One region of the Cellulomonas xiejunii genome, then DNA from elsewhere that is predicted to be linked to it. Evidence: predicted binding sites of a transcription regulator. Region 1 holds the regulator's gene; the other holds the start of a gene.
The links. Region 1 encodes HspR, which represses chaperone genes until heat shock. Its sites were predicted from a motif close to AAGTTGAGTCNNNNNGACTCAACTT; they were not measured.
Positions count from the first base shown of each region.

Region 2: clpB (ATP-dependent chaperone ClpB) is a predicted target of HspR. The motif match lies at 9,587-9,611, and genes of this name have one in related genera.

Region 1 covers NZ_CP101987.1:479,313-495,136, reverse strand. Annotated here, with positions in the region: gene NP048_RS02440 (AAA family ATPase) at 1-1,230, opposite strand, end outside; gene NP048_RS02435 (hypothetical protein) at 1,412-1,834, shown strand; gene NP048_RS02430 (heat shock protein transcriptional repressor HspR) at 1,865-2,290, opposite strand; gene NP048_RS02425 (DnaJ C-terminal domain-containing protein) at 2,333-3,322, opposite strand; gene grpE (nucleotide exchange factor GrpE) at 3,453-4,028, opposite strand; gene dnaK (molecular chaperone DnaK) at 4,079-5,941, opposite strand; gene NP048_RS02410 (DUF3644 domain-containing protein) at 6,410-7,480, shown strand; gene NP048_RS02405 (NACHT domain-containing protein) at 7,734-11,480, opposite strand; gene NP048_RS02400 (hypothetical protein) at 11,584-12,069, shown strand; gene NP048_RS02395 (ribonuclease FAU-1 family protein) at 12,874-13,407, opposite strand; gene NP048_RS02390 (MazG nucleotide pyrophosphohydrolase domain-containing protein) at 13,447-13,794, shown strand; gene NP048_RS02385 (nucleotidyltransferase family protein) at 14,063-14,767, shown strand; gene NP048_RS19430 (DUF4304 domain-containing protein) at 15,117-15,410, opposite strand; gene NP048_RS02380 (class I SAM-dependent methyltransferase) at 15,450-15,824, opposite strand, start outside.
Region 2 covers NZ_CP101987.1:615,577-631,400, reverse strand. Annotated here, with positions in the region: gene NP048_RS03110 (zinc-dependent alcohol dehydrogenase) at 269-1,417, shown strand; gene NP048_RS03105 (hypothetical protein) at 1,431-1,988, shown strand; gene NP048_RS03100 (family 43 glycosylhydrolase) at 2,043-3,074, opposite strand; gene NP048_RS03095 (exodeoxyribonuclease III) at 3,228-4,022, shown strand; gene NP048_RS03090 (DUF4190 domain-containing protein) at 4,099-5,553, shown strand; gene NP048_RS03085 (septum formation family protein) at 5,682-6,158, shown strand; gene NP048_RS03080 (DedA family protein) at 6,164-6,847, opposite strand; gene clpB (ATP-dependent chaperone ClpB) at 6,929-9,520, opposite strand; gene NP048_RS03070 (histidine phosphatase family protein) at 9,720-10,376, shown strand; gene NP048_RS03060 (alpha/beta hydrolase) at 10,411-11,712, shown strand; gene NP048_RS03055 (cation diffusion facilitator family transporter) at 11,678-12,745, opposite strand; gene NP048_RS03050 (VOC family protein) at 12,856-13,635, shown strand; gene trmB (tRNA (guanosine(46)-N7)-methyltransferase TrmB) at 13,658-14,389, shown strand; gene NP048_RS03040 (LysR family transcriptional regulator substrate-binding protein) at 14,386-15,120, shown strand; gene NP048_RS03035 (hypothetical protein) at 15,227-15,824, opposite strand, start outside.

The DNA.
Region 1 (15,824 bases):
GACGAGCTCGGTGATGCGCGCCTGCTCCACGTCGACGAACGACATCGCGTCGTCGCCGCGGCGCAGCGCGTTGACCAGCGCCTCGTCCAGCAGGTGCTCGACCATCACGGGCGTCCAGCCGCTGGTGGCGGCTGCGACCCGGTCGCGCACGACGGGCTCGTCGAGCTCGGGGTGGTGTGAGCGCCGGGCGAGGAAGTGGTCGACGAGCGCCCGCCGCCCGTGCGCGTCCGGCGGGTTGAACGTGAGCCGCCGGTCGAAGCGGCCCGGGCGCAGGAGCGCCGGGTCGAGGTGGTCGGCGCGGTTGGTCGCGGCGATGAGCAGGATCGGGGCGCGCGTGGGGCGGCGCTGCATGATCTGGCGGTGCGGCGGCAGCAGCAGGTTCACGGCCGCGACGAGGCGGTTGTAGAGCTTGTCGGCGCCCACGGGCTCGTCGAACGACTGCATCTGCACCAGCAGCTCGTTGACCACGCCACCCGTGCCCTCGGAGATCATCGCGTTGCGCACGACCCCGGTGCCCTGGCCCGTCAGCATCGCCGCCGGCGACGGCAGCGCCACGAACGCGGCGGTCGGGTCCGAGCCCAGCAGTCCGCCGCGACGCAGCGCGATCGCGTCGATCTCCTCGATGAACCCGATCGCGCCGCCCTCCTTGCGGGCCGCGGTGCGCAGCGCCTTGAAGTAGGTGCGGATCTTGCGGGCCGTCGCGCCGTAGTACATCGACTGGAAGCTCGTCGCGGAGACGAACAGGAACGGCACGCCGGCCTCGGCGGCCATCGCCTTGGCCGTCAGCGTCTTGCCGGTCCCCGGGGGGCCCTCGAAGAGGATTCCGCGCCGCGGAGTGCCGCCCATCTGGTCGGCGAACCGGCGGTGCGTCTGGAAGAGGTCGATGGAGCGCCGCACGTCGTCGACGATCGGGTCGATGCCGACCACGTCGTCCAGCGTGACGTCGACCTGCTCCGGCCGGTACGTGACGTGCGGCGAGCGCCCGGCACCCACCTGGGTCCCCACGAGCAGCGCGATCAGCGCGACGAAGAACAGGACGGGCGCGAGGATCATCGGGTCGACGTCCGGCAGCACGACCAGCGGGCGCCCGGTCAGCGCCGACCACACCACGTACGCCTCAAGGGCGAGCACGACGAGGCACAGCCGGATCACGCGCCGACGGCGCACCCGCTCACGGTCGACGGCGATGTCGTGCGCGCCGAGCTGGGGGCGTGCGGGGGCGTCGGTCACGGGCAGACCCCTTCGTCAGGCGACGACCGCGCGGGGGCCCGGCCGCCGCATCCGCGGTGGTTCGGCCATCGTGGTCCGGATTGTCCGAATCGGACAACAGCACGGGCCGACTGTCACCCGTCCGGCCCATGACCCGGCGCCGAGCCGGTAGGTTGCGCGCGACGTGACGAGCGGAGGGTGCGTGGACGTGGAGACAGAGGTGACCGGAGTGGTCGACGCGCCGGCCGGGACCGCCGAGATCGAGGTGCGGCTGCTGCCCTGGCGTCCTCGCCGACGCGTCGTGGACCACGGCATCGACCTGGCCTCGCTCAGCAGCGCGGCCGACGACCTGATCGGCGGCGTCGTCGCCCTGGTCGTCGCGGTCCTCGCGGCACTGCTCGCGCTCGTGGTGGTCGCCGGGGTCGTCGTCGTGCTGCTCGAGCTGTGGATCGTCGGTGCGATCGCGCTGCTCCTGCTCGTCGCACGCTTCGCCGGGCTCCTGCCCTGGGCCGTGCACACCGGCCGCGGGACGTACGAGCGCTACCGCTGGCTGCCGAACGCGGCCGCGCGCGTGCGCGAGCTCAACGGCACACGCCACGCCCGGTTCCGCTGGTACTGGGCCTGACCATCCCGACCACCCCGAGCGGGCGGCGGCTCAGCTGCGGCGGGTCGGGCCGGACGTGAGCTCACGCGGCACCCAGCGGGGTCGACGCGGCGGGTCGGCCTCCGCCAGCGGGTGCAGCCGGTCCGCGACGACGTTGCCCGTCGGGTCGGCGCGGAACACCCGGCGACGCGGGTCGACGAGCGTGCGCAGGAACTCGACCTGCCGGCGCATCACCCGGACCTCCTCCTCCAGCTCGAGGACCCGCTTGATGCCGGCCAGGTTCACGCCCTCCTCGTGGGAGAGGCGCTGCACCTCGCGCAGCAGCTGGATGTCGTGCATGGAGTACCGGCGGCCACGCCCGCGCGTGCGGGCGGGGCGGACCAGACCGAGGCGGTCGTACTGGCGGAGCGTCTGCGGGTGCATGCCCGCGAGCTCCGCGGCGTCCGAGATCGCGTAGACCTTCGCGTCCTCGTCCATCACACCTCCCGCCCTTCTCGCTCCTGCGGTCCGGTCACGGCGTCAGCGCCGCGCCTGCGCCATGAGGTCGGCGCGCACGTCCTGGCCGGACGTCGCGATGCCGAACGCCTGCACGGCCTCCTTGGCTGCCGCCGACAGCTTCTGCGGGACGACCACCTGCACGTTGACGAGCAGGTCACCCGTGCCCTTCGACGTCACGACACCCTTGCCCTTGACGCGCAGCGTCCGGCCGGACGGCGTGCCCGCGGGCACCTTGACCCGCACCGTCGAGCCGTCGAGCGCCGGCACCTCGATCGTCGCGCCGAGGGCAGCCTCGTCGAACGCGATCGGGACCGTCAGGCGCAGGTTGATGCCGTCGAGCGTGAACACGGGGTGCGGCTCGACGTGCACGGTGATGACGAGGTCGCCGGCAGGCGCACCGGGGTCGCCGGGGCGGCCCTTGCCGCGCAGCCGGATCTTCTGCCCGTCGCGCACGCCCGCGGGGATGCGGGCGTTGACGGTGCGGCCCTCGACGGACAGCGAGATCGTCGAGCCCTCGACAGCCGTACGGAACGGCAGGGTCGTCGACGCCGTGAGGTCCGCGCCCGGCTGCGGGCCGCGCGCGGCACCGAACCCGGGACCGCCGCCGCCGAAGAGCCCGCCGAGGATGTCCTCGAAGCCGGCACCGCCGGCGCCACCCGTCGAGTAGCGCACGCGCCCGCCGGGCCCGTTGGCGCCGCCGCCGAACATGCCGCCGAAGACGTCCTCGAAGCCGGCCGTGCCGCCGCCCCGGCCACCCGCGGTGAAGCGGGCACCACCGGTCATGGCGCGCAGCTGGTCGTACTGCTGGCGCTGCTCGGGGTCCGACAGGACCGCGTACGCCTCGCCGATGTCCTTGAACCGCGCCTCGGCAGCCGCGTCACCCGGGTTCTGGTCGGGGTGCAGCTGGCGAGCGAGCTTGCGGTACGCCTTCTTGATCGCCGTCGCGTCGGCGTCCTTGGTGACGCCGAGCACGGCGTAGAAGTCCTTCTCGATCCAGTCCTGTCCGGTCACGGCGCCTCCCTCCGGTTCGTCGTGCTGTGCGTGTCCGTGGTCGTGCTCCCAACGATCCAGGTGCCGCAGGGGCGGCGGCCGGTGCTCGGCCGCCGCCCGTCTGCGTGCGTGGTGCTGATGATGCTGGTAATCAGGCCTCCGGGTCCACGACCGCGACGCGCGCGGCCCGCAGGATCCGGCCCGGCGTGCGGTAGCCGGGCTGCAGCACCTGCTGCACCGTGGGCTCGGTGACGTCCGCCGAGTGCCCGTGCATGAGCGCCTCGTGGACGGCCGGGTCGAACGCCTCACCGACCTCGCCGTACCGCTCGATCCCGAGGCGCTGGAGCGTGGACTCCAGCTTCTCGGCGATCGACGCGAACGGTCCGGTGAGGTCGCCGTGCTGCCGGCTCAGCTCGATGTCGTCGAGCACCGGGATCAGCGCCTCGCCGACCGTGGCGACCCCGCGGTCGTGGGCGGCCAGGGCCTCGGCCTTGGACCGCTTCACGTACGCGTTGTACTGCTGCTCGAGGTTGTAGTGCGCCGCCTGGGCGCGCTGCAGGTCCTCGAGCCGCTCGGCCGCGAGCTTCTCCGCCGCGACGAGGCCCTCCAGGACGACCGACTCCTCGGCCTCGGAGGTGACCTGCTCGGCCTCGGCCAGCACGGCCTCCTCGGGCGTCGGTTCGCGCAGCTCACCCGTCTCCGGGTCGACGCGACGCTTGTCGGTCACGCGGGGGTTCTCCTCGGGTTCGGGTGTCCCTGCCTGGGGTCGATCCTCGGTCACTTCTTGTCGTCCTCGTCGTCCACGATCTCGGCGTCGACGACGTCCTCGTCGGAGGTCGTCGAGCCCGCGTCGGCCGCGGGGGCGCCGTCACCGGCCGGGTTGGCGGCCTGGTTGGCGTACAGCGCCTCGCCGATCTTCTGGCTCGCCGTGAGCAGGGCCGCGTGCTTGGCCTTGATGGCCTCGACGTCCGTGCCCTCGAGCGCGGCCTTCAGCTCCGTGACGGCGCCGCCGACCTCGCCCTTCACGTCGTCCGTGAGCTTGTCGCCGTTGTCGGCCAGCAGCTTCTCCGTCTGGTAGACGAGCTGCTCCGCGGTGTTGCGGGTCTCGGCCTCCTCGCGGCGCTTCTTGTCCTCGGCGGCGTGCTCCTCGGCGTCCTTGACCATGCGGTCGATGTCCTCCTTGGGGAGGGCAGACCCGCCGGTGATCGTCATCGACTGCTCCTTGCCCGTGCCGCGGTCCTTGGCGGACACGTGCACGATGCCGTTCGCGTCGATGTCGAACGTGACCTCGATCTGCGGCATGCCGCGCGGCGCCGGCGCGATGCCGGTCAGCTCGAACGTGCCGAGCGGCTTGTTGTCGCGGGCGAACTCGCGCTCACCCTGGAACACCTGGATGAGGACGGACGGCTGGTTGTCCTCGGCCGTGGAGAAGATCTCCGAGCGCTTGGTCGGGATGGCCGTGTTGCGCTCGATGAGCTTGGTCATCACCCCGCCCTTGGTCTCGATGCCCAGGGACAGCGGGGTCACGTCGATGAGCAGGACGTCCTTGCGGTCGCCCTTCATGACGCCGGCCTGCAGCGCGGCACCGACGGCCACGACCTCGTCCGGGTTGACGCCCTTGTTGGGCTCCTTGCCGCCCGTGAGCTGCGTGACGACCTCGGAGACGGCCGGCATACGGGTCGAGCCGCCGACGAGGACGACGTGGTCGATGTCGTTCACGGAGATGCCCGCGTCGCGGATGACCTGCTGGAACGGCGCCTTCACGCGGTCGAGCAGCGACTGCGTCATCTGCTGGAACTGCGCGCGCGTCAGCTTGGTGTCCAGGTGGATGGGGCCGTTCTCGCTCATCGAGAGGTACTGCAGCGAGATGTTGGTGCTCGTCGCGGACGACAGCTCCTTCTTGGCCTGCTCCGCCGCCTCACGCAGACGCTGCAGGGCGATCTTGTCCTTCGACAGGTCGACGCCCGTGGTGTTCTTCACCTCGGTGACCAGGTGCGCCACGATCGCGGCGTCCCAGTCGTCCCCGCCGAGGCGGTTGTCACCGGCGGTCGCGCGGACCTCGATCGTCGAGAAGCCGTCGTCGTCCTTGCCGACCTCCAGCAGGGACACGTCGAACGTGCCACCACCCAGGTCGAAGACGAGGATGTTCTCGTCCTCCTTGCCGCGCTCGAGCCCGTAGGCGAGCGCCGCGGCGGTCGGCTCGTTGATGATGCGCAGGACGTTGAGGCCCGCGATGGTGCCCGCGTCCTTCGTCGCCTGACGCTCGGCGTCGTTGAAGTACGCCGGGACCGTGATGACGGCGTCCGTGACGGGCTCGCCCAGGTACGCCTCGGCGTCACGCTTGAGCTTGCCGAGGATGCGGGCGCTGATCTCCTGCGCCGTGTACTTCTTGTCGTCGATGGTGACCGACCAGTCCGTGCCCATGTGGCGCTTGACGGACGAGATGGTGCGGTCGACGTTGGTGACCGCCTGACGCTTGGCGACCTCACCGACGAGCACCTCGCCGGTCTTGGAGAACGCGACCACGGACGGAGTCGTGCGCGACCCCTCCGCGTTCGCGATGACCGTGGGCTCGCCGCCCTCGAGGGTGGCGACCACGGAGTTGGTGGTGCCGAGGTCGATGCCGACTGCTCGTGCCATGGGTGTGCCTTCTTCCTGGAGCCGGGTGGGGCTCCGACGTGCTGTGGTCTGAGAGACGTCTTGAGTCCGCCAGACTCAAGTCTGCGATGCGCCGGGGGCGCGGGGCAACTGGAGGCGGCGGAAGTTGAGTCTGATGGGCTCAACTCTGGAAGGGTGGAGTTTGTTCCCGGGTGCGTCTCGCTCCGCGTCTCACTGCCGAGAGTGGAGCCAGCCTTGCTCTTGGCCGCCTTGCTCGTCGTGTCGGACGCGAGAGTGCTGCCCGCCTTCGACAGTGCTGCCTTCGAGGGCTTGCCCATGGTGATCACCTCCTGCCGTGGGCGTCGCTCACAGAGTGACACCCGGGTCCGACAGACACACCCACCAAGGGCAACCCGCCGTGCAACAGACCCAGCACCGACGCCGCGAGTCGTTCGCTCAGGCGTGGTCGTAGTCGCGTGCCACCGCCACCGCTGCCGCTAGGTTCGACACATGGCTCCTCGGCCGCGGTGGTGGCACATCCTCCAGACCTCGAAGAATGAGGTCCGGCTGGCTGTTGACATCTACAACCGCTCGGGCAACGAGCGACAGCTCGAAGCGTTCATCGTGCACATGACACTCGGCTGGCTAAAGCTGCTCCAGGCCCGCGTAGACGAGCAGGGCGGCGACCTCATCCAGCGCGACGCCCGGAACTGGCGGCGGAAGCATCCCGAGGGCGGCTGGCTCTACAAGCCGCTGCGTACCCTGCTGCGCGACGTGCTGGACGAGACCGATCCCCGAGTCGCCAACATCAACTTCTTCGTCGGCCTGAGGAACCAGATCGAGCACCGGCACGAGGCGAAGATCGCGTCAGTCGTCGCCGGCCGGACACAGGCGCTCCTTCTGAACTACGAGACGACGCTCGTCGAGTTCTTCGGCACTGACGAGGCTCTAGGCACCGAACTGCGCTTCCCGCTGTTCGTCTCCTCGATCACGCAGGATGCGACAGCGGCACTTAGGACCCTGCGAGCTCAGGTCCCCCGCGGGGTGCTGGACTGGATCCAGGACTTCGACGCCGCTCTTGAGCCCGGGATCACGGCGGAGCAGAAGTTCGACTTCCGGATCTATCTCATCCCCCACACTGGGCCCAAGACCGACGCAGACGCGGCGATGACATTCGTTCACGCCGACCAGCTGACCCCCGAGCAGAACGCAGTCGTTGAGCAAGTGCAGACGATCATCCGTGAGAAGAAGGTGCCGGTAGAGGACCTCAACGGCCTCCTGCCGAAGGCGGTCGTGGATGCGGTCGACACCGCGATCGAACGCCCTTTCACTCTCCACATGCACACGCAGGCATGGCGGTACTTCCAGGTGCGTCCGGCGGCGGACGCGCCCAATGCGGCCGCGACAAAATCCGACTTCTGCCGGTACAATCCGGCCTTCAGGCAGTACGTATACACACCGCAGTGGGTCACCTACCTGATCCGACACTTGTCCGATCCCACCACTTACGACGCGATCATGGCCCATCAGGTCGTCGGCATGCGCGAAGGTCGAGACGACCCGGATCTGTCGATCCGTTAGCCACGTCAGGTCAGAGGGCACTACGCGACCGTGACTGCGGCTCCGGCCGAAGGTCTCCGCGGTGCCGCCCGGCGAGGCGAGGATTCGGACAAATTGGTGAGACGGCGAGCGTCTCACTAATTCGTCCCGCTTCAGGTCAGGGCGTCGGGCGCCGGACAACTTCGATGAGCTCCTACACCTCTTCGCATTCTTGACCTCGCCCCGACCAGGAGCGGGGGCGTAGACGGACATCGCCCGACGCGGCTCTGTGCTTCTAGCCTTCCCTCATCCAGTTCAGCCAGTCGTCGGTGGAACACGTACGGCGCAAGGAGGCGACCATCACGCGAAGAACGGCCGGCGAGCATGACGGCCGCTCGCGCACGAGCGCGGCGAGGCTGATCTGGACGGCCTGTCGTGATTCAGGTGTGTCGACGACGCCGATGAGCGCGTCGGCAAGGGCTTCCGCTTCCCGTGGGTTGCTCGTGTTGCGCAGCTCCCGGACGAGAGCTGCGGTCGCCACCGTGAGAGCTGCCGCCGAAGCGTCGAGCCGCACCAGGGTTGTCGCGACCTGGGCAGCATCACGAGGGTCGCACTCGTCCAAGGCGTCGCTCAAGGTGGCCGAGGCAAGCATGGACGACGCGGGCGATTCGTCCAACTCTGTCAGGAGGCTCGCCAGGCCCGGGAGGGATGAGATCTCGAGCCGGTAAGACGGGTCCATCGCAGAGCTGACTCCCGCCCGAGCGACGCTGCGCGCTTCTGCTGATGCGTCGATCTCCACCAGGGTCCGCGCCCACCTGATGACGAGCGACCGCTGCCGGGGGCGTGCACGGCGAAGAGCCGTGACTGCGAGGGACCTGCCCTCCGGCGTGGGGTCGAGTGCAACCAACGCCTCGGCCAGGGGCACTGTCAGATCGGCGTCGTGAGGATCGTCCAATGCCTGTGCGATCGTCTCGCAGACATGCATCCGCGCCTCAGGTGTCGACGCGAGCTCCAGGAGAGCGCGGACGATCTCGCTCGTCACTCGTGGGTAGGCCGTTCTGGCGAGAAGGCCTATCGCGGCCACCGCTGCGCGCCGTGTCTCCGGCGATGTAGCGACCTCGATGAGAACAGCTCGTCGTTCACGGTCGAGGCCAGAGTCCTGGACAGCGCGGAGCACTGCCGCGACCGCTCTGCTGCGGGCGGTCGCCGAATCGTCCAGGCGCACCAGCGTCCTGGCGAGACGGCCGACCTCGAACGGTGCGGCCGTGTCCATGGCCTTCATCACGGAGGCCGCCGCCAACGCACGTGCAGAGGGTGCTCCGTCGAGCATGACGAGAGCTCTCGCAAGTTCACTGACACACCGCGGGTCGTGCGCATGCACCGCCTGCACGATGGCCGCTCGTGCTGCGCCACGAGATTCCGGGGTGGACGCCAGTGCCAGCAACGCCTCGGTCAGGGGGACGACATCGACGGGGTCGGCCGTGCCGAGTACGCGCATGATGGACGTCGCCGCCGCCTCTCGTGAGCCGGAGGTCGTCGCCAGCTCGACTAGAACACGAGGCTGTCGCTGCATCGCCCACGGGTGTGGTCGACAGATCGCCGTCGTCAAGGCAGCTGTGGCGGCGAGCCGGGTCGACGGTGTGTCCTCCAGCTCCACCAGCAGCAGGGCGAGGTCATCGACGATCTCTGGGTGGGCCACCATCCCCTGCAGCAGCGCTGATCGGGTGGCGGCGCGCGACTCCGGCGTCGTGGCCAGCTGCACGAGCGTCCACTCCATACCCAGGGTGCTCACCCCTCCGATGTCCCAGGCGTCGAGGAGCGCGGTCGTCGCACGGTTGCGAGCCTCTGGCGTCGTGGCCGTCGCTATCAGCGCTCGGGCCAGCTCGATCAAGGCTTGCCGGTCCTGCTTCAACGTGGCGAGAGCCGCGACGATCCGGACACAGACCTCGTCGTTGGATCCAGTCCAATGACGCGTCCGCGCCATCGCGCGAGGGGCCACGACGGCGTGTCTAATCCGACAGTCGTTCAGCAGCGCTTGGTGCTCCGGCACCCAGTCGCCTGGGTCGGACTCGGCGGCAATGGCGAGCAGCTGATGCTCGAACACGTCGTAGGCGGCCCGGTGCGCAGGCGTGCTCCGTGGCGGACCGACGCGGTCGAGGATGCGATCGAGCAGCTCGCCGCGCGACCTTGCGTTGTGAGCGGCGACAGCGGCTGGCAAGGACACGGACCACTCAGGGTCGAACCAGAGGTGGGGGACGAGATTCTGGGCCGCTTCTGCACCGGGGAGCGAGGCGATGTGCTCCGCGACGAAGTGCTCGAGAAGCGTTCGGTGGCGAAACTGTCGGGTGACCCTGCCCTCGCGGTCGTCGCTTTGTCGCGGCGTGACGTTGTCCATGGCGCGTGCAAGCTGTGGAGGTGGCCGGAAGGGCTCCACGAAGGCGTCCTTCCACGTGCCCAGACCGCTGGGCATGCCGGCGACGGCGGTCCCCGCCCAGGTCGCGAGCAGCTGAACGCAGGCGTGCACGTCAGACTCCGTCTGCCCCGACCAGTCCCCCCGGAGGAGGCGTCGCGCCACTCGGTCATACAGCGCCCTACGCCGCTCCGGCAGCTCGCCGGCTTCACTCTCGGCGATGAGGCAATAGAAGGTCGTGACGAGCGGGACGACCGATGCTCTCTGGAGCTCTGGGCTGGCGCGAATCCCTCGGACGAGTCCCTCAGCACGCTGACGGTCGCTGCTGAACCACGCCTCGATGAAGGGTTCGACGTCATCGGGGTACCTGATGTCCCGGAGTTCGACGACGCGAGGCCGGACGAGACCGGGCGAGGTTCCCCGGAACGTGGCGTCCCACGCACCGTGCCTGCTGGTGACCACTGCTCGCCACGACCGGAGGCCGAGGAGGCCGTCCAGGCGCGCCCGCTGCCCTGCTACGTGCGGCGCCTCGTCCAGCGAGTCGACGATGACAAGGACGCGCTGAGCACGTGCGTAGGTTCGTTCCATACGGGCAACCGACCCGTCGCCCCCGAACGACCTATAGCCATGGGACGCGGAGAACGCGGCCGAGATGAGTGACGAGGCGGGGTCCCCCTCGGCTTCCTGCCACACGGCCCACGAGGTGACGAGAGGCAGTTCGATCTCGGCGAGCGACTTGCCGGCGCGGATTCCGTCCAGCGCTCGGGTCGCGGCTTGGCGTGCGTAGCGATGCGCTAGCCACGTCTTTCCCGAGCCGGGGCCTCCGAGGACGACGACCGTCTGATGGCCGTCCAGAGCGTCCGCGTCGCTCATCACGACGTCACCCCCTTGCTCGACTCCGCGAAGCGACTGCTCGAGGCGGGACGGGGGGAGACCGTCCGCACGCCATGTCGAGCGATCCCAGTCCGCTCTGCGCGACTCGAGGTAGTCGATCACCTCGTCGACCGGCGCCACGTCGTCGAGCCGCTCCACGGCGCTTCGGAGCACCCCGAGCTCCGCGTGAGCCTGCCTGGAGCGCTCCTCGATCTCGACGATGACCTGTGTTCGCCGCAGCAGCTCGATCATGGCTGCCCGAGAGAATCCCGGCAGTCTCGGAGCCGCGCTCGTCAGGTAGGCGCACGCCGCTCCGATGCACGCATCGACGAGCGGCCGCGCCGCCATCGACGAGTAGAACCGGACCTGACCTCCGCCCCGCCTGTCGACGAATCGCTCGAACTCGCCCGGCGCACCCAGGGTCACGGCAGCGACGAGTGCGGCGTCGTCGTCTGCCAACGTGACGAAGAGTGCGCCGACGTCGCGGGCAGCACTTTCGAGGTCCGCTCGTCGGGTGACGTCCGCGACCCCCGCAAGGCGCCGGTCAAGCTCTGTCGCGATCCGCGTCGCCACGGGATCCGGTGCTGAACCCCGAGGGCGCTGTCCCACGAGACCGGTTGCATCACCCACGGCGTCGGCGCCGCTGCTGAGGACGTCGGTGGCTCCCGAGAGTGGGTCGACCGCAGCTCGAGCTATCGCAGCCACGCGGATGCCGAACTTCGCCACCCCAGCGGCGAGGAGCAGCACAGTCGGATCCACGGCTCGAACCTAGCCGAGAGGAACTGGCGCTGGACATCCGTTACCCGCAGCCCAGTCTCTGGCGCGACGGCACCGATCTCCTCGCCCCGCTAGCCTCCTGGCTGTGGCAGTCACTCCGGAAATCCAGGTCGCACTCGTCGGTCTCGGTGGCGCGGCTGTCGGTGGTCTACTGACCGTGTCGTGGCAGGCGATCTCGACGTCTATGGCGAATCGCAAGGAGGCGAAGGCTGCCCGCCGTGCCGAGCGCAAGGACCTTTACGTCGAAGCGCTCTGGGGGCTGCGTGCGATCCGACGCGAGATGCGCGAGACGTACCTCGCCGAGCGGGCCGCGAACGAGCGAGGCGAGGCGTTCACGCCGGGGGACCCTGTCGAGTGGTGGAAGCTCGAACGACTCGTATTCGAGGTCGGGGTTCTCGGCAACAAAGAGGTGTTTGACGCGCTGACCGCCGCCGCTGAGACCTACCGGGAGTGGGTCATGAGCCTGGACGCCGAGAGCGGCCTGATCACCTTCTCCGTGATCGAGCCGAAGATGGCTGCGCTGGAGCCCTCGCTGCGTGCCGCGATCCGCAGGGACCTCGACGTCGGCTGAGCAGCCCGGGCCCAGCCCGGTGCAGTCGCCGTCTGGCAGGCCCCCGCCGGTCTGCTACTCCCCCGGCAACCCGGAGCTCCGCAACGACCCCCGGCTGAGGAACAGGCCCAGGTGAGACGGGTCATCTCACCCACTCGTCCGGAGGTTGGCCACGGACCCAGGCAGCGGACGGGCTCGGTGGGTCCCTACACGCTCCCCTGCGGAGCGGCGACCAGGCAGCGGCCAGAGAGCAGTCGGCGCCCGCCCCGGACCCAGCGGCACTGAGTATTCGGACAACTAGGTGAGACGCGCGCCCTCTGACCCAGTTGTCCCACCGCAGGTCAGGGCGTCGGGCTCGGGACAACTTCGATGAGTTCCTACAATCGCTCAGGCGCCCGTGCTGCTCGAAGCGGCTACCGGGCGTGACAGCGTCCGCACGAAGTCGTCGCGAGAAGGCGTTCGATGCTCAGCGCTCGGTCGATAGGCAAGAGCTGACTCTGGAGCGTCGGGCAGACGGTCCAGCTCGGTGGCGAGCACTCGTGCGTACCGGGCTCGCTCGTCGGTGGCGACCCATCTGGCCTCGCGGTCGCGCTCATACAGACGGTCGCCGTCGTGTCGAGGGAAGGTCGTAGAGGTTCTCGCGATGCTCCCGAGGAGCCACCAGCGCTGCCCCAGGGTTGGCGGGCCACCACTTGGGAGAGATGAGGGCGAGTGCGAGGTCGGTCGTCGCGACGACGTCGCTCTGGCAGTTGTGCTCGCTGACGACGCCACGCTGGAACAGGCAGAAGGGACAGCCGTAGTCGACCGGTTCGTGGCTCGGCATGGTCACGGTGTCCAGCCGTCCCACGCACTCCACCAGTGGTTGTTCGAGTCGAGTTGGGCTACGACATCGGCTGCGGCCGCCAGCACGAGGCCGACGGTGCCCTCATCGATGCGTCCGGTGACTCGCTGCCAGTGCAGGTCGGCCACGTCTTTCCACTCGCGTCGGCCGTCCGGGAAGACGATCAGGTCCAGGCCGTGATCGTCGGTCTCGAACCCGTTCCGTCGGCGCACGATGGGCGCTTCGAAGTTGATGTACCAGTTCTGGAAGGCCCCCGCGGCATCGAAGAACTTCCAGACCCCGTAGTGATCGCCGCTCCGGTGGAGCTGGAGCACCACGGTGGACGCCCAGGCCGAGTGCGAGCTCCATGGGTGGGGACCGAACGGATGCGGAGGAAAGTTGAAGCGTGAACCGGGATCCAGACGGACGGCCAAGGTCGCACCGTCGTCGGACACGACCGTCACCGGATGCTGCATCCACACGCGGTCGTGCAGGACCTCGAACCGCTGGATCGAAGTGCCTGGCTCATAGATCGACACGATCGATGACCCTATCGGCGGGTCCGGCTACGGTCCGGTATGGACTTCCTCGTGCTCTCCGCCCGCGCGGCGCAGATCCGCCTTCGGTACGCGCGGTGGGAGCAGGAGCGTTACGGACGCAGCTGGACAGAGGAAGAGATCGCCCTCGGTCTCGTTGGGGACGTGGGCGACCTGATGAAGCTGGTTCAGGGCAAGGCCGGCGTCCGGCCACACCCCGACCTGGACGAGGCCCTCGCGCACGAGCTGGCCGACTGCCTGTGGGCGGTGATGACCCTGGCGAGCACCTACGAGGTCGACCTCGAGGCAGCCTTCCTCCGCACGATGGATCAGCTTGAACAGTCAATCGCGGACCCGACGGACACGGTTGCGGCTGAGGAATCACAGTGAGCGTCGGTCCGCTCAGCTGAGGATTCGGACAGCTTGGTGAGACGCCCGGGTTCTCGCGTAGTTGTCCAGGCGCAGTTCACAGGCTCGCGTGTCGGACAGGTCCGATGAGTTCCTACATCGCTGTGGGATCTCATCTGAGTTGTCCCCATCTCATGAAGCTGCCCACGGCCTGACCCAATCTCACCTAGTCGTCCCAGCCCGAGGGCCAACGGTGGGGAGATGGGCATGGCTCGGGACGGGGTCCGTGACCGCCTCTAGGCTCGTGCGCGTGCCGACCCTCGACGCCGAGTCAGCGATCGCCGAACAGTTCATCGCCAGCCTGTTTCCCGCGGCCTGCGGTGCTGTGCTCGCCGGAAGCAGCGCGAGTGGCACCAGCACGCCGACCAGCGATCTCGACCTCGTCCTGATCTGCCCGACGGGCGCCCTGGACGGCGGGCGGTCGAGTCTGGCAGCGACATATGAGCACAGCGGGCGCGTCGTAGAGGTGTTCGCGTACTCGCCCGAGGCGTACCGCACCTGGGCCGGCCGCGAGGTCGACGCACACCGCCCGGTCATCCTCACGATGCTCAGCGAGGGCGTAGTCCTGCGCTCCGGGCCTGCACTCCACGATCTGCAGACGTGGGCACGAGACGTGCTGTCGGCTGGCCCGCGGATCGAGCAGCACGCACTCGACGTTCGCCGTTACGCCGTCAGCGCTCTGCTCGACGATCTGGCGGACGCCGACGACCCCGGCGAGCGTGCACTGCTCTTGGCCGATGCCTTCACCGCGCTGTCCGAGCTGCTTCTCCTGACGCAGCGGCAGTGGCTCGGGTCAGGGAAGTGGCTCTTGCGCAGGCTCCGCACCGGGGCCCCCGCCGTTGCCGACCGGTTGATCGGTGCGTTCGCATCAGGCGAGCGCTCCCTCTTCCTCCAGGTGGCCGACGATCTGCTCGCACCGCTTGGCGGTCGACTCCAGGCCGGCATCGTCCGCTGACCAGACGCGCACCTCCCGGTCGTTGAGGATGTGGACAAGTGCGTGAGATGGCAGGTGTCTCAACTACTTGTCCCACCGCAGGTCAGAGCCTCGGGCCGGACAAGTTCGATGAGTTCCTACACCGGGTTCGCATCTTGTCCGCTTCGCGTCAGCGCGTCCGGCGCGCGACCGTGCGCTGCTGATGGCCGCGCGACACCCTCGCGAACCGCTTACTTCGGGTCGGCCGCTGCGGCCTGCTCGCGGATCCAGACCTCGTCGCGCCGTGCCCCCTCGCGATCACTCGGCAGCCAGTTCGCGGTGGCGAAGTCAAGGAGCTCATCCAGGGCCACGCTGGGGCCCTGGTCCATCATCATGATGGCTTCGGCTCGTGCGAGAAGCGCTGAGAAGCTCGATCGCCGCATAGCCTGAGCCACGGCTCGGGTGCGACGGCGATGTTGATGATGCACCGCACTCGATCAGCCGTGTTCCACGGCGACGACTGGACGGTCACCACCGCCCAGTCCCCAGGGCAGACCCGGCCGTCCCATGAAGATGTCAGTACCCAGGTCAGAGCGCTGGGCACCGGACAAGTCGCGCGAGTTCCTGCACCTCCCCCCTCCCGCTGCTCAAGCAGCTGGAAACACGCGGTGGATCTTCGGTGCATGGGTGCCGGCCCGCTCCCCTCGCCTACCGCTCAGCGGCCTCAGGGTCGCTCGGCACGCACCAGCAGCAGAGCAGGCCGGTCGCGGTGTACCTGCAGATCAACACGCTCCTTTACCGCCGCCGGAGTTGGCGCCGGCTCATCGAGGGCAGTCAGCACCAGCCCGGCCTGCAGGAGCGCGCCAACCACGGTGCCCGTCGTGCGGTGGAACTTGATCACGTCGTCGGTGTACCAGCGGGTGTGCCGTACGCCCTCCTCCGCGTAGTCGGCCACCACCCATCCGTCCTCACTGCTACGCCCGGGGGCGGCGGTGACGACCGGATGCTCCATCGATGCCACCAGGCTGCCGCCGGGGCGCAACCACGACGCTATGCGCACCAGCAGCCCTGCGAGATCCTGGATGTAGTGGAGCGCGAG
Region 2 (15,824 bases), 140 kb from region 1:
TGGCGCCTCCTCACCCGTATCTCGGGTGCGCGGGAGTGCTGCAGGACTCGGCTGCAGGGCGGGGCCGACGCGCGGCGACGCCCGGCAGGCCGGGATGACACCGACGGGCTTCCTCCGTCGGTGCGAAGAGATCGGGGGCTCGCGAACCCCGCCGCCCTCGACCGTAGGCGCTCGGCGGGGACACCGCACGGCGAGAACGCCCCGCCCCCGAGATGCGCCCGGAGGCAGACCCCCGCACCCTGGTGGCCACCCGAGCGGGAGGACAGCGATGCGAGCGATGGTCTACCGCGGGCCGTACAAGGTCCGCGTCGAGGAGAAGGACATCCCGGCGATCGAGCACCCCAACGACGCCGTCGTCAAGGTCGTGCGAGCCGCCATCTGCGGCTCCGACCTGCACCTTTACCACGGGATGATGCCGGACACCCGCATCGGTCACACCTTCGGCCACGAGTTCGTCGGCGTGGTCGAGAAGGTCGGGCCGTCGGTGCAGAACCTGCAGGTGGGCGACCGGGTGATGGTCCCGTTCAACATCTACTGCGGCTCGTGCTTCTTCTGCGCGCGCGGCCTGTACTCCAACTGCCACAACGTGAACCCGAACGCCACGGCGGTCGGCGGCATCTACGGGTACTCGCACACGACCGGCGGGTACGACGGTGGCCAGGCCGAGTACGTGCGCGTGCCGTTCGCGGACGTCGGTCCGTCGAGGATCCCCGACTGGCTCGACGACGACGACGCCGTGCTGCTCACCGACGCGCTGTCCACCGGCTACTTCGGCGCGCAGCTCGCGGACATCGCCGAGGGCGACACGGTCGTGGTGCTCGGCGCCGGGCCGGTCGGGCTGTACGCGGCCAGGTCGGCGTGGCTCATGGGCGCCGGGCGCGTGATCGTGGTCGACCAGCTCGAGTACCGCCTGGAGAAGGCGCGCGAGTTCGCCTACGCGGAGACGCGCAACTACGCCGAGTTCGACGACATCGTGGTCGAGCTGAAGAAGACGACGGACGGGCTGGGCGCGGACCGCGTCGTCGAGGCCGTCGGCGCGGAGGCGGACGGCAACCTCATGCAGCACGTCACCGGCGCGAAGCTCAAGCTGCAGGGCGGCTCACCGGTCGCGCTGAACTGGGCGATCGACGGGGTGCGCAAGGGCGGGACCGTGTCCGTCCTCGGCGCGTACGGGCCGATCTTCTCCGCCGTGAAGTTCGGTGACGCGGTGAACAAGGGCCTGACGCTGCGCATGAACCAGGCACCGGTCAAGCGGCAGTGGCCTCGGCTGCTGGAGCACATCCAGGCGGGCTACCTCACGCCGAGCGACCTGGTCACGCACCGCATCCCGCTCGAGCACATCGCCGAGGCGTACCACGTGATGTCGTCCAAGCTCGACGGCTGCATCAAGCCCCTGATCATCCCGTCCGAGGACTGAGAGGACCCGCGCCATGCCCTACACCGCAGGCAAGCCCCCGCTCCCCGAGACCCCGGACCAGCTGCGCGCGCGCATCCCCGGCTGGGGCGCCGACCTGGACCCGGCCGACCGTCCGTCGGTCCCGCGCGAGCGGTCCGACCTCGACTCCGGCGCGCACTGGGACTTCCCCGACCGGCAGCCCGAGACGTACCCGCGCGAGAGGTCGATCGAGCACGAGATGCTGCCCCCGGTCTTCGGCACCGCACAGCCGTTGCACGGGCTGTCGGGGAAGATCCGCCGCTACTCCTACGAGCGCTTCAGCGAGGGCCGCGCCGCGCACTGGCTGCTGCTCATCGCCGCCGACCGGGTCGATGCCGGCGGGGCGCACCTGCGCTCGCTGCTGACGCTGCGGCCGGACAACCCGATCACCGAGACGGGGATCCTGGCCGAGCCGCGTCGGCACCCGATCGCGTCGCGGCGCGGGCGGGTCGACGTACGGCACCAGGTCCTCGACCCGCTGATCGTCGGCGGGCCGTGGATCGTCGGTGCCGCCGCGGCGTTCGCGCTGCTGCGCGCCCTGCGGCGGCGCTGAGCCGACCCGGGCCAGGACCGAGCCGGGCGCTGGGCCGGGGTGCCGCGCCCCGACTCAGCGCACCTCGGCCGTCAGCCGCCCGTCGGCGTGCACCGTCAGCGGGGCGATCCGCACGTTGCGCAGGTGGTCGCGACCCGACACCTGCGCGTCGTGGTACAGCAGGTACCAGCGGTCGCCGACCTGCGCGATCGAGCCGTGCGTCGTCCAGCCGGCGACGGGCTCGAGCACGGTGCCGCGGTACGTGAACGGCCCGTACGGGGAGTCCGACGTGGCGTGGACGAGCGTGTGCGTGCTGCCGGTGGAGTAGAGCAGGTGGTAGACGCCGTCGACCCGCGAGACCCAGGGCCCCTCGAAGAACCGGCGGGGGTCGCCCTGCGTCAGCGGTGTCCCGGTCTCGTCGGTGACGAGGACCTCGCGCGTCGGCTCGGCGAGCGCGAGCAGGTCGTCGGTGAGCCGCGCCACGCGGGGGCCGAGCGCCGGGGCGTCGTCCGCCGGGTACGTGTCGACGCCCGTGTACGTGTCGCCGTCCCAGCGCTGCAGCTGACCGCCCTGCAGCCCGCCGACGTACAGGTACGCGCTCTCGTCGTCGTCGACGAGCACCGCGGGGTCGATGCTGCCGATGCCGGCAATCGGCTGGCACTCCGCGACGAACGGTCCGGTCGGCGAGGACGACGTCGCCACGCCGATGCGGAAGACGCCCTCGTGGTCACGCGCGGGAAAGAACAGGTAGTACGTGTCGCCCCGACGTGCGGCGTCCGGCGCCCACATCTGGCGGGCGGCCCACGGCACGTCGTCGACGTGCAGGACCTGGGCGTGCTCGATCGCGGGGCCGGCGAGGTCGCGCAGCTCGATCACGCGGTAGTCGCGCATGTCGTAGTGCCCTCCCTCGTCGCTGTCCGAGGCACCCGTGTCCTCGTCGTGCGACGCGTAGACGTACAGCACGCCGTCCCACACGTGGCCCGACGGGTCGGCCGTGAACACGCCGTCGACCAGCGGCCCGTCGATCAGCGCCACCTCGGGCGCCACGGCATCCGCCGCCGTCGTCGTCCGCGTGACGTCCTCGACGCCGGTCCCTGCTCCGCTCACCACGTGCCGCCCATCTGCTCACCGCTCCCGCGCCCCCGTCGGACACGACGCGACCGCACCTTACCGGGCCGTAGCCTCCGAGTGTTGCGCGCGAGGGCGCGAAACTTGTGGGCCGACCTCGGTCGTCGGTGGGCGCCGGTAGCCTCGGACGCCATGCGCCTCGCGACCTGGAACATCAACTCGATCCGAGCACGGGTGGACCGTGCGGTGGCCTTCCTGGAACGCACGGGGGTCGACGTCCTCGCGCTCCAGGAGACGAAGGTGAAGGACGAGGCGTTCCCGCGCGAGCCGTTCGAGGCCCTCGGTTACGAGGTGGCGACGCACGGGTACTCGCAGTGGAACGGCGTCGCGATCGTCTCCCGCGTCGGCCTGGACGACGTCGAGCGCGGCTTCCCCGGGCAGCCGACCTGGGGCGACCCGGCAGCCGCCGAGGCCCGCGCCATCGGCGCGACCTGCGGCGGTGTGCGCGTGTGGAGCCTGTACGTGCCGAACGGGCGGGAGATCGCCGACCCGCACTACACCTACAAGCTCGACTGGCTCGCCGCGCTGCGCGACGCCGCGCAGGGCTGGCTCACGGCCGACCCGCAGGCGCAGGTCGCGATGGTCGGGGACTGGAACATCGCCCCGCTCGACACCGACGTGTGGGACATCGAGCGGTTCGCCGGCCGCACGCACGTGACCCCCGCGGAGCGGGACGCGTTCGAGGCGATCGCGCACGCCGGCTACACCGAGGTGTCGCGCTTCCACGTGCCTGGCGAGCACACGTACACGTACTGGGACTACCAGCAGCTGCGCTTCCCCCGCAACGAGGGGATGCGCATCGACCTCACGTACGCCAGCCCGGCCCTGGCGGCGCGCGTCAGCGGCGTGCGCATCGAACGTGACGAGCGCAAGGGCAAGCAGCCGTCCGACCACGTGCCCGTGGTGCTCGAGATCGACGCACCGTGACCGTGCGGCGCCGCAGATCGGGCGGTCTCGGCGCCGGGGCTCCGCGAGGCGCCCGCGCTCGGCTAGGTTGCCGTCCATGACGTCGACGCCCGACGACCACGCACCCGAGCCCACCGAGGGCTCGGGCACCGGGTCCGTGCCGGAACCGCCCGCTCCGCAGGGACAGGCGTCGGCGCCCGACCCTGAGGTCCCACCACCCGGCGAGAGCCCCGCACCACCGGCGGTGCCCGACTCCGCCTCGTGGGGGACGTCCGCGTCGCCGGTCTACGGCGGCGGCACCCCGACACCCGCGGCCGGTGACACGCAGCCCCTGGCGACCGGGATGAACGACACCCAGCCCCTGGCGACCGGGATGAACGACACCCAGCCGCTCACGTGGGGCGCGCCGGTCCCGCCCGCGCTCGTCCCCGGTGGCGGCGGGCCCTCCGCGGCACCGGCCGGTGCGCCGACCGGCACGTCCCCCTACGGCGCCCCCGTCGCCGAAGGCCCTCCCGTCCCACCCGCACCCGGCCTGAACGCGTACGGAGCGCCGGCACCCGTGTTCGGGACGCCCCCGGCGCCCGGCGCCGGGCAGCCGCCCTCCTGGGGCCAGCAGCCGTACGGCGCCCCGCAGCCGTACGGCGCCCAGCAGCCTCCTGGAGGCCCGCCCCCGCAGTCCGTGCTCGGCGCACCCGCCTACGGTCCCCCGGGCCAGCCGTACGGCTACGCCCCGGCCGCCCCCACGGACGGGCTCGCGGTCGCGTCGCTGATCACGTCCGTCGGCGGGCTCGTGCTCCTGGCCGGTGCGCCCGGGCCCGTCGGCGTCGGGCTGGGGATCGGTGCGCTCTCGCGCATCCGCCGCACCGGGGCGCGCGGCCGCGGCATGGCGATCGCGGGCATCGTCGTGGGCATCGTCGGGACCGTCGTGGCCACCGTCCTGGTCCTGGCGGTCCTCGCACTCGTCCAGTGGGGCGCGAACACCGCGGAGCAGGCGAACGACGCCCTGAGCGGCCAGGGGCTGAACGAGCTCCTCGAAGGCATGGAGGGTCTCGAGGGCCTCGAGGGCGGCGGCGATGGCAGCGGCGGCAGCGGCACGTCGCCCGAGGACCTCGACCAGCTGCTCGGCGAGCTGCAGAAGCAGCTCGAGGGGCTGGGCGAGGAGCAGCTCGACGTCCTGCCGTCGTACGCGCTCCCCCAGGACGTCGTCGCCGGCACGTGCTGGGAGTCCGTCCCCGAGTACTACGACCTGTCGGACGCCGTGGCCGTCCCGTGCACGCAGGAGCACGAGGCCGAGGTCGTGGCCGTGCTGACCGCGACGGGCGCGCCGGCGACCGACCTCACCGTGGAGGACCCCGTGCTCTCGGCCGCCTACGTCGAGTGCGAGACCGCCGTCGGCGCGATCGACCCCGGGCTCCTGGCGTGGGGCGTGCTCGACGTGTGGCTCCCCCACCCCGACCAGGTGGCCGCAGGCCAGGTCGTCGGGTACTGCGTCTACGAGGACGTCGTCGGCAGCGACACGTCCCTGACGGCACCGTCCGGGATGTCGTCCTGACCTCCGCCGGCGACGCGCGGACGCCCACCGGCGGTGCCGCGGACATCCCCGAGGACCCGAACCCGCCGACGCACTACGCGGCCGGGTGGGAGGCCGCGCGGGCCCAGCGCGCGCGTGCTCGTCGCCGGGTGACCGTCGCGTCCGCCGCGGTCGGCGCCGTCGCCCTGCTCGCGGGCGGGACCGTCCTGGGGACGCGGGCCGTCACCGACGCCCGCAGCCGGCCGCTGGCCGCCGACGTCACCGCGACGACCGAGGCCTATGCCGTGCAGCTCGTCACCGGGTCGTGCCTCGCGGAGCTCCCCGGTGACGGCGAGGTCGGCCGGGTGGAGGTCGTGCCGTGCGCCGAACCACACGCGGCCCAGGTCGTCGCGCAGTACGCGTTCGACCCCGCCGCCGTGTGGCCGGGTCAGGAGGGCGCGCACGCGCGGGTCGCGCGCGCGTGCGTCCTGAACGACGACGAGGTCGCGGCCGGCGTGCGTGTGGTGACGTGGGCCCCGACGGCGGCCGGCTGGGCGGCCGGTGACCGCACGGGCCTGTGCCTCGCGGTGCCGCCGGAACCGGTGACCGGCTCGTTCGTCACGGTGAGCGTGCCTCCCGGGGGGTGAGGTCGTCAGCCCTCCGTGGTGACGCGCGCTGCGCGGCGACGCTCGCCGCGGCTCCCCGTGCGCGTCCACACGAAGCGGAGGAGCACCAGCGTGATGACGGCGTACACGACGCCGTTGAGCACGTCGCTGTAGCGGCCGATGTCGTGCCACTGCGAGCCCAGCACGTACCCGGCCCACACCAGGCCGCCGTTCCACACCAGCGACCCCACCGTCGTGTACAGCGTGAACCGCGCCAGGTTCATGCGCTCCACGCCCGCCGGGATCGAGATGAGGCTGCGGACGACCGGCACGCAGCGCCCGACCAGGACGGCGAGCCCGCCGTGGCGCACGAACCACTGCTCGGCATGGTCCAGGTCCTCGACCTCCATGAGCGGGATGCGCTCCAGCCAGCGCCGCAGGCGGGCGCGCCCGAACCACGCACCCAGCCCGTACAGCATCAGCGCACCGGCGACGGCCCCGATCGTCGCCGCGACGACCGCCCAGCCCAGGGACATCCCGCCCTGCGACGCGACGTACCCCGCGACGGGCAGCACGACCTCGGACGGGATGGGCGGGAACAGGTTCTCGAGGGCGACGAGCATCCCGACGCCGACCGGCCCGAGCGCGTCGATGACCGACACCACCCACCCCGCGAGGCCCGTCAGCTCCGCGTCGGCCGCGGCGGCTGCGGCAGCGGCGAGGACAGGCACGCCATCGGATGCTGCCACGACGTCGGCCGCCCCGCGCGCCGTGATCAGCGTGCGGGGCGGACCGTCCTGCGGTGCGGACCGTCAGCGTTCCGCGCGGACCGTCAGCGCGCCGTCGCCGAGGTCGACGTGCAGGGTGTCGCCGTCGTGGATCTCACCCGCGAGCAGGCCGCGTGCCAACCGGTCGCCGATCTCCTTCTGGACCAGCCGACGCAGCGGGCGGGCGCCGTACGCGGGGTCGTAGCCCTCGAGCGCGAGCCACTCGCGCGCGCCGTCGGACACGTCCAGGGTGAGCCGGCGGTCGGCGAGCCGCCGCCCCAGGGACTCGACCTGCAGGTCGACGATCCGCCCGAGCTCCTCGAGGGTCAGCGCGTCGAAGAGCACGATGTCGTCGAGCCGGTTGAGGAACTCCGGCTTGAACGCCGCCCGCACGGCACCCATGACGGCCTCGCGCTTCGCGGTCTCGTCGAGCGTCGGGTCCACGAGGAACTGCGAGCCGAGGTTCGACGTCAGCACGAGGATGACGTTGCGCATGTCGACGGTGCGGCCCTGGCCGTCGGTCAGGCGGCCGTCGTCGAGCACCTGCAGCAAGATGTCGAACACCTCGGGGTGCGCCTTCTCGACCTCGTCGAGCAGCACCACGGAGTACGGGCGGCGCCGCACGGCCTCGGTGAGCTGCCCGCCCTCCTCGTAGCCGACGTACCCGGGGGGCGCGCCCACGAGCCGCGCGACCGAGTGCTTCTCGGAGTACTCGGACATGTCGATGCGGACCATCGCGCGCTCGTCGTCGAACAGGAAGTCCGCGAGCGCCTTGGCCAGCTCGGTCTTGCCGACACCGGTGGGCCCGAGGAACAGGAACGAGCCGGTGGGGCGGTCGGGGTCGGACACACCGGCGCGGGCGCGACGGACGGCGTCGGACACGGCGGCGACGGCCGCGCGCTGCCCGATGAGGCGCTTGCCCAGCACCTCCTCCATGCGCAGGAGCTTGGCGGTCTCGCCCTCGAGCAGCCGGCCGGCGGGGATGCCGGTCCACGCGGCGACGACCTCGGCGACCTCGTCCGGGCCGACCTTCTCGGCGATCATCGGCGCCTCGGCGACCTCGTCGTCCGAGACCTCGGAGGCCTCCGCGGCGGCGATCTCCTTCTCCACCGCGGGGATCTCGCCGTAGAGCAGCCGCCCGGCGGTGGCGAGGTCCCCCTCGCGCTGGGCGCGGTCGGCGTCGGCCCGCAGCTGGTCGAGGCGCACGCGCAGGTCACCGACCCGGTTGCGGCCGCCCTTCTCCTTCTCCCAGCGGGCGTTGAGCGCGGCGAGCTCCTCGCGACGGTCCGCGAGGTCCGCGCGCAGCCGCGCGAGGCGGTCCTTCGACGCGGGGTCGTCGGCCGTGGCGAGGAACTGCTCCTCCATCTCCAGGCGCGTCACGGCGCGCTGCAGCTCGTCGATCTCGACGGGCGAGGAGTCGAGCTCCATGCGCAGGCGCGACGCGGCCTCGTCGATGAGGTCGATGGCCTTGTCGGGCAGCTGCCGCCCGGTGATGTACCGGTCGGAGAGGGTGGCCGCGGCGACGATCGCGCCGTCGGAGATCTCGACGCGGTGGTGCGCGGCGTACCGCTCGCGCAGGCCGCGCAGGATCGCGATCGTGTCCTCGACGGAGGGCTCCCCGACGAACACCTGCTGGAACCGCCGCTCGAGCGCCGGGTCCTTCTCGATGCGCTCGCGGTACTCGTCGAGCGTGGTGGCGCCGACGAGCCGCAGCTCGCCGCGGGCCAGCATCGGCTTGAGCATGTTGCCCGCGTCCATGGCGCCCTCGCCGCCCGCACCGGCGCCGACGACGGTGTGCAGCTCGTCGATGAAGGTGACGACCTGCCCGTCGGACGCGGTGATCTCGGCCAGGACGGCCTTGAGCCGCTCCTCGAACTCACCGCGGTACTTGGCGCCCGCGACCATCGACGCGAGGTCGAGCGAGACGAGCGTCTTGCCGCGCAGGGACTCGGGGACGTCACCGGCGACGATGCGCTGAGCGAGGCCCTCGACCACGGCGGTCTTGCCGACACCGGGCTCGCCGATGAGCACGGGGTTGTTCTTGGTGCGGCGGGACAGCACCTGAACGACGCGGCGGATCTCGGCGTCGCGGCCGATCACCGGGTCGAGCTTGCCCTCGGCGGCCAGCTTGGTCAGGTCGACGCCGTACTGCTCGAGCGCCTTGTAGGTGCCCTCGGGGTTGGGGCTGGTGACGCGCGCGGACCCGCGCACGTTGGGCAGCGCGGCGAGCAGCGCGTCGCGCGACGCACCGGCGGCGCGCAGCGCGTCGGCCACGCCCGACTGCCCGGCGGCCAGGCCGATGAGCAGGTGCTCGGTGGACACGTAGTCGTCGCCGAGAGCCCGGGCCTCGGCGTTGGCGGCCTCGAGCGCGGCGGCGGCCTGACGCGACGCCGACGGCTGCGCGACGGACGCCCCCGACGACGAGGGCAGCTGGACGAGCATGCCGCGCACGGACCGGCCCAGCGCGGCGCGGTCGGCGCCGACCGCGTCGAGGAGCCCGTTCGCCACCCCGCCCTCCTGCCGGAGCAGCGCGTCCAGGATGTGCGCGGGCTCGAGCTGGGGGTTGCCGGCTGCGGTGGCCGACTGGATGGCATCGCCCAGCGCCTCCTGCGAGCGGGTGGTGAACTTCGCGTCCAACGAAACCTCCGGTGCGTGCGTGCGTGTGTCGCGTGTGATCTGGTCTGTCGATCACAACGGGATCCGAAGTTGAGTCTATTCCGCTCAACTTCATCGGCGCACCCGGCGGAACCGTCACGCCCGCGTCACACCGGCGTCGCCCACCGGACACGTGCCGCTCCTAGCGTCAGGGCGACCACCGAGAGAGAGCAGGGCACCGATGACCCTCACCATGACGCTCGTCCGCCACGGCCGCACCCACTTCAACGCCCGCCGCATCCTGCAGGGCCGTTGTGACTCCCCGCTGACGCGCGACGGCCGCGCCGGCGTCCGCGCCACCGCCCGTCACCTGGCACGCACGCCGTTCACCGCCGCGTGGGCGTCGCCGTCGGGGCGGGCCGTCGCCACCGCCGTCGAGCTGCTGCGCCCCCACCCCGACGTCCCCCTGCGCACCGACCCCGACCTTCGGGAGTACGCCTTCGGCATCTACGAGCAGCGGCCCGAGCGTGTCCTCGACGAGGTCGTCGCGTGGCCGGACCTCGTCACCGACGTCCTGGCCGGGACCCACCCCGGCCTGCCGGGGGGCGAGCCGGGCGCCGACTTCATGGACCGCACGCGCGACGTCTTCGCCCGCATCGCGGACACGCACCGCGACGGGCACGTGCTGGTCGTCGGCCACGGGCTCGCGCTCGGCGCGTACCTGGCGACCGTCGACGAGGTCGGGCTCGTGCCGCTGCCCAACGCGTCGGTCTCGACCGTCGAGGTCGAGCCGGACGGGACCGCCCGCATCACGAGCCTCGCGGTCGACGTCGCCGGGCAGGGGCACGTCGCCGCACGTCCGATGCGCACACCGACGCCCGTGCCGTCCGTCGCCTGACCTCTGCCTGGCCGCGCCCACCCTCCTCGAGCCGGTGCACCTGCACGGCGTCGAGGACACGAGCATCCACCTGACCCTGCCCCCGGAGCGGTGCGCGGAGCTCGTCCGGCTGGGCTGGGCCGAGCCGCACCAGTACGCCGACTTCGGCACCGAGATCATGCTCTACGGCCCGCGCGACGCGGCCGAGCTCGAGCAGGTCGTGTCCGTGGTCGAGGAGAGCCTGGCGTTCGCGCGGACGGGGGCGCCCGACCGCGTCAGACAGCGCCCGCCGCGGTCCTTCGAGCACGTGCGGGCCCCGTGCGAGGATCTGCGCGTGGCCGACGACGACACCCCTGCCCTGCCCGACGGCGCAGTGCGCGACCGGTGGGACGACGAGCGCACCGACGTGCTCGGGGAGCGGTGGCGTGCGCGCACGCTGCACCTGCGGCCCGACGCGGTCGCTCGCCGGACGCACGTCGACCCCGAGGCCACCCTCGTGCGGCGCGTCCCGGACCCCGACGCCCCGCCCACCCGGCGCGCGGTGCTGTACCTGCACGGGTTCGTCGACTACTTCTTCCACCCGCACGTCGGTGACGCGCTGGCCGCGGCCGGGTACGACACGTACGCCCTGGACCTGCGCGACCACGGTCGGTCCATCCGCCCCGGCCGACCGCCCAACGAGACCACCGACCTGGCGACCTACACCGAGGAGATCGACGCCACGGTCCGGCTGCTGCGCGCGGACCACGACGTGGTGGTCCTGCTGGGCCACTCCACCGGCGGGCTGACCGCCGCGCTCTGGGCGGACGCGCGCAGAGGGCAGGGGCTCGTCGACGCCCTCGTCCTCAACTCGCCGTGGCTCGACCTGCGCGGCTCGTGGTTCGAGCAGAACCTGCTGGCGCGCGCGGTCCACGTCGTCGGACGGCCCGCGCCGCGGGTCCCGGTGCGCACCATCGCGCCGCACTACGGCCGGGCGCTGCACCGCGACACGGGCGGCGAGTGGGACTTCGACCTCGCGTGGAAGCCGCACGCCGGGTTCCCGGTGCGCGCCGGGTTCGTCCGCGCCGTGCGCCGGGCACAGATGCGCGTGGCCCGCGGCCTGGGCCTCGACGTCCCGGTGCTCGTGCTCGCGTCCGACGCCGCCGGCCCGCACAAGACGCTGCACGACGCGCTGCTGAGCACCGACTCCGTCCTCGACCCCGCGCAGATCGCGCGCCGCGCCCCGCTGCTGGGCGACGACGTGACCTACCTCGAGATCGCCGGCGGGGCGCACGACCTCGCGCTGTCCACGGCGCCGGTGCGCGAGCGGTACCTGCGGGAGGTCACCGACTTCCTCGCCGCGCGCGTGCCGGGCTGACGTCCGACGGCAGGAGCGACGGCTCCTCGGGCTCGGACAGCGACAGCACCACCCCCACGACACCGGGGATGGCGCGCACCTGGTCCTCGACGAGGGCGAGCTGGTGCGACGCCTCGGCCTCGTCCGGCTCGCCCGCCAGGTCCACCGCGCCCGTGAGGAGCACGCGCCGCGCGCCGGCGATCTCCAGGCGCAGCTTCGTCACGCGCGCGACCTGCGGCATCGCCAGCAGCCGGCGCAGGGCCGCGTCCTGCAGCGCGGGATCGACGGCCTCCCCGACGATGAGCTGCAGGTTGCGCTGGATGAGCACGAACGCGACGAAGCCCAGCAGGAGGCCGACGAGGATCGACCCGACCGCGTCAGGCACCGCTGAGCCCGTCACCTCGTGCGCCGCGATGCCGGCGCCCGCGATGACGATCCCGATGAGCGCCGCGGCGTCCTCGGCGAACACCGCGCGCACCGTGGGATCGGACGTGGCCAGCACCTGCTCCAGGACGCCGCGGTCCCGCTGCCGCGCCTCGGCACGGCTCTGCCGCAGCGCCTGCAGGAACGACACGCCCTCGAGGACCAGCGAGATGCCCAGCACGACGTACGCGACGACGAAGTCCGACGCAGGCTCGGGGTCCGCCAGCTCCTGGATGCCGTGCGTGACCGACACCCCGGCCCCCACCGCGAACAGCCCGATCGCCGCGAACATCGACCACACGTAGACCTCGCGTCCGTACCCGAAGGGGTGCGTCGCGTCGGGGGCACGGTCCGCGCGACGCTGCGCGACGAACAGGAACACCTCATTGCCCGTGTCCGCCCACGAGTGCGCCGCCTCCGCCAGCATGGACGCGGCACCGGTGATCACCGCCGCCGCGGTCTTGGCCACGGCGATCACCACGTTCGCCACGAGCGCGAGGATCACCGTGCGCGTCGACTCGCCCCCGCGCGTCGCCTCGCCCCCGCCCGTCGACTCGCCCCCGCCCGTCGACTCGTCGCGCCCGACGCGCGGCGCGAGCTCGTCGGGTCCGTCCCCCCCGTCAGGTGCCATGGCACCGGACTAGCACGTGCGCCCGCTGTGCGCGATGCGGGCCGTGGTGGTTGGCTGTGCTGGCCCTGCCGCGGACGACGTCCGCACCTCGACCCTCCGGAGGACCTCCCATGACCGTCACCCCGACCCCGTGGCCTGCCGGTGTCCCCGGCTGGGCGGACATCACGGTGACGGACCTCGGGCCGACGCAGCGGTTCTACGGCGGCCTGCTCGGCTGGCACCTGCGGCCCGGGCAGCCCGAGACCGACGGGTACGTCCTGGCGACCGTCGACGGGTACGTCGTCGCGGGGATCCGGGTGTCCGACGTCCCGCAGCCCGCTGCGTGGTGCGTGTACCTCGCGACGGACGACATCGCGGCGAGCGTGGCGACCGCCGTCGGGGCGGGGGCGACCGTCGCGTTGGGGCCGGTGTCCGTGCTCTCCCTGGGCCGCATGGCACTCCTCAGTGACCCGACCGGCGCGCTCGTGGGGCTCTGGGAGGCCGGTGACCACACCGGGTGGGAGCTCACCGACGCCCCCGGGGCGTTCGTGTGGGCCGAGCAGATGTCGCACGACCCGGCCGCGGCACGCCGCTTCTACACCGAGCTGTTCGGCTACGAGCAGCAGGACATGAGCGCGCCGGACTTCACGTACACGTCGCTGTCCGTGGGCGGGACGCCGGCGGCCGGGATCGGTGGGTACGGCCCGGGCGCGGGTGACGTCCCGGCGGCCTGGACCTGGTACCTCGCGGTGCAGGACGCGGACGCGGTCGCTCCCCGGGTCGCCGAGCTGGGCGGGGAGGTCGTCAGCGGTCCCGAGGACACGCCGTACGGGAGGATGCTCCTGGTCCGCGGCCCCGCCGGCGAGGTGCTCGCCCTGCTCCAGGCACCCGAGGAGGACGTCGTCGCCTGATCCGGTGCGTAGGGTGGACGCCGTGCAGTACCCGATCGACGTGTTCACCCATCGTGCGACGCGCGCCCACGACCCGGTGCGCACCTTCAAGTCCCGCCGGTCCCCCCTCGGGGTCGACCGGGTCGACGCGCTCGAACGACTGTTCCCGCGGTGGGGCTTCTCGGTCGACGACCCGAGCGCGCCACCGCCTCGCACGCCCGAGGGCCTGCTCGACACCGTCGCGCTGTTCGGGCGCACGGCGCCGCTCGTCGTCGAGATCGGGTCCGGCATGGGCGACGCGACCGCCGCGATGGCCGCCGCCGACCCCGACCGCGACTGGTTGGCGGTCGAGGCGCACCTGCCCGGCCTGGCGGCACTGCTGCTGCTCATCGAGCGCCACGGCCTGACCAACGTGCGCGTCGCGCACGGCGACGCCCTGCGGCTGCTGCGTGCCGACGTCGCGCCGGGCAGCCTCGACGCGGTGCACGCGTTCTTCCCCGACCCCTGGCCCAAGGTGCGCCACCACAAGCGCCGCCTCGTGCAGCCCGAGCACGTCGCACTGCTGCGCGACCGGCTGCGCGTCGGGGGGACGCTGCACGTCGCGACCGACTGGGCGCCGTACGCCGAGCAGATGCGCGACGTGCTCACCGCCGACCCGGACCTGGCCGGCGGCGTCGTGCCGCGGCCGGCGCACCGGCCCGTCACCCGTTTCGAGCAGCGCGGCCGGGACCTGGGCCACGAGGTCACCGACGTGATCGTGCGGCGCGTCCGATGAGGCTGCTCCTGGTACCCGGCACGAGCCCCGACCGCTGGGCGCGGGTGTGGCGTGAGCGCCTCCCGGACGACCCGCTGGAGGTCGTGCACGCGGGGGCGTCCGATGCGGTCGACGCGGTGCTGCGCGGCGACGTCGACGCGGCCGTGCTGCGACTGCCCCCCGCCGGGGCCGACGCACGACCGTCCGGGCTGCCCGCCACGCCGCCCAGCACCGCGACCGGCTGGGCGGTGGTGCCGCTGTGGACCGAGCAGACCGTCGTCGTCGTGCGCAAGGACCACGTGCTCACCGTCGTCGGCGAGGTCGACGTGCCCGATCTCGCGGGCGAGACGCTGCTCGTCCCCGGTGACGACGTCCTCGGGTGGCAGCCCCCGGAGGTCGAGGTGCTCGACGTGCCCGACGTACCCACCGCCGCGGACCTCGTCGCCAACGGTGCGGGCGTCCTGCTGGTGCCGCACTCCCTCGCGCGGCTGCACGACCGCCGCGGCACCGCGGTGCGGGTCGTCCCCGACGCGCCGGGCTCACCGGTCGTGCTCGTGTGGCGCACGGACACCGAGCACCCGCACGCGCAGGAGCTCGTCGGCATCGTGCGGGGACGCACCGCCGGCAGCTCCCGTGGGGCCGGCACCCAGGCCCCGGCCGCCTCCCCGGCGAAGGCGCCCGCACCGTCGCGCCACGCGGCGCGGACGCCCCGCCCCGCGCCGCGCCGCACCCCGCCGCGCAAGCGGCGCTGAGCCGCCCTCGCGCCGCACGTCCCGGCTCGACGACGCGCCCGGACGCGACGACGCCCGACCGGTCACCGTGAGGTGACCGACCGGGCGTCGTCGAGGTGCTGCTGCGTCAGCTCGCCAGGCGGCGGCGGGCCACGACGAGCGCACCACCGGCCACGACGAGCACCGCGCCTGCGAGGATCCCCGCACGCGGGTCGACACCCGTGACGGCGAGCTGCTGCCCGGCTGCCACGACCTCGACGGACCGCCAGCCGATGAGCGTGCCGTCCGCCTGGTACACCGCGATCCGGTGGGTACCGACCGTGGTGCCCGCCGGGATCGTGACCTTCAGGGTGCCGTCAGCGGCCACCGTGGCCGCACCGAGGTCCGTCGGCACGGAGAACAGGAACGTACGCACCCGGGCACCGGCCGGCAGACCGCCCAGGGTCACCGCCCCACCCTGGTTGACCCGCGCCGGGGCGGTGAAGCCGCCCTGGTTGGCGGCCGTCAGCTGGTCGGCCGACGGCGTCCACGACGTGACGGCCGGGCAGGGACCGGTGAACGCGTTGATGGTCACGGTCCGGTAGATGAAGTAGTCGTCCGCCTGCCAGTCGCCGAGGTCACCGAACTCGCCGTCGACCGTCAGCGCCCAGACCTCGTAGGTGCCGGGTGCGACCGCGACGACGCGCGCCTCACCCTCCTCCGACTCGGCGATGTAGTCCTCGTCC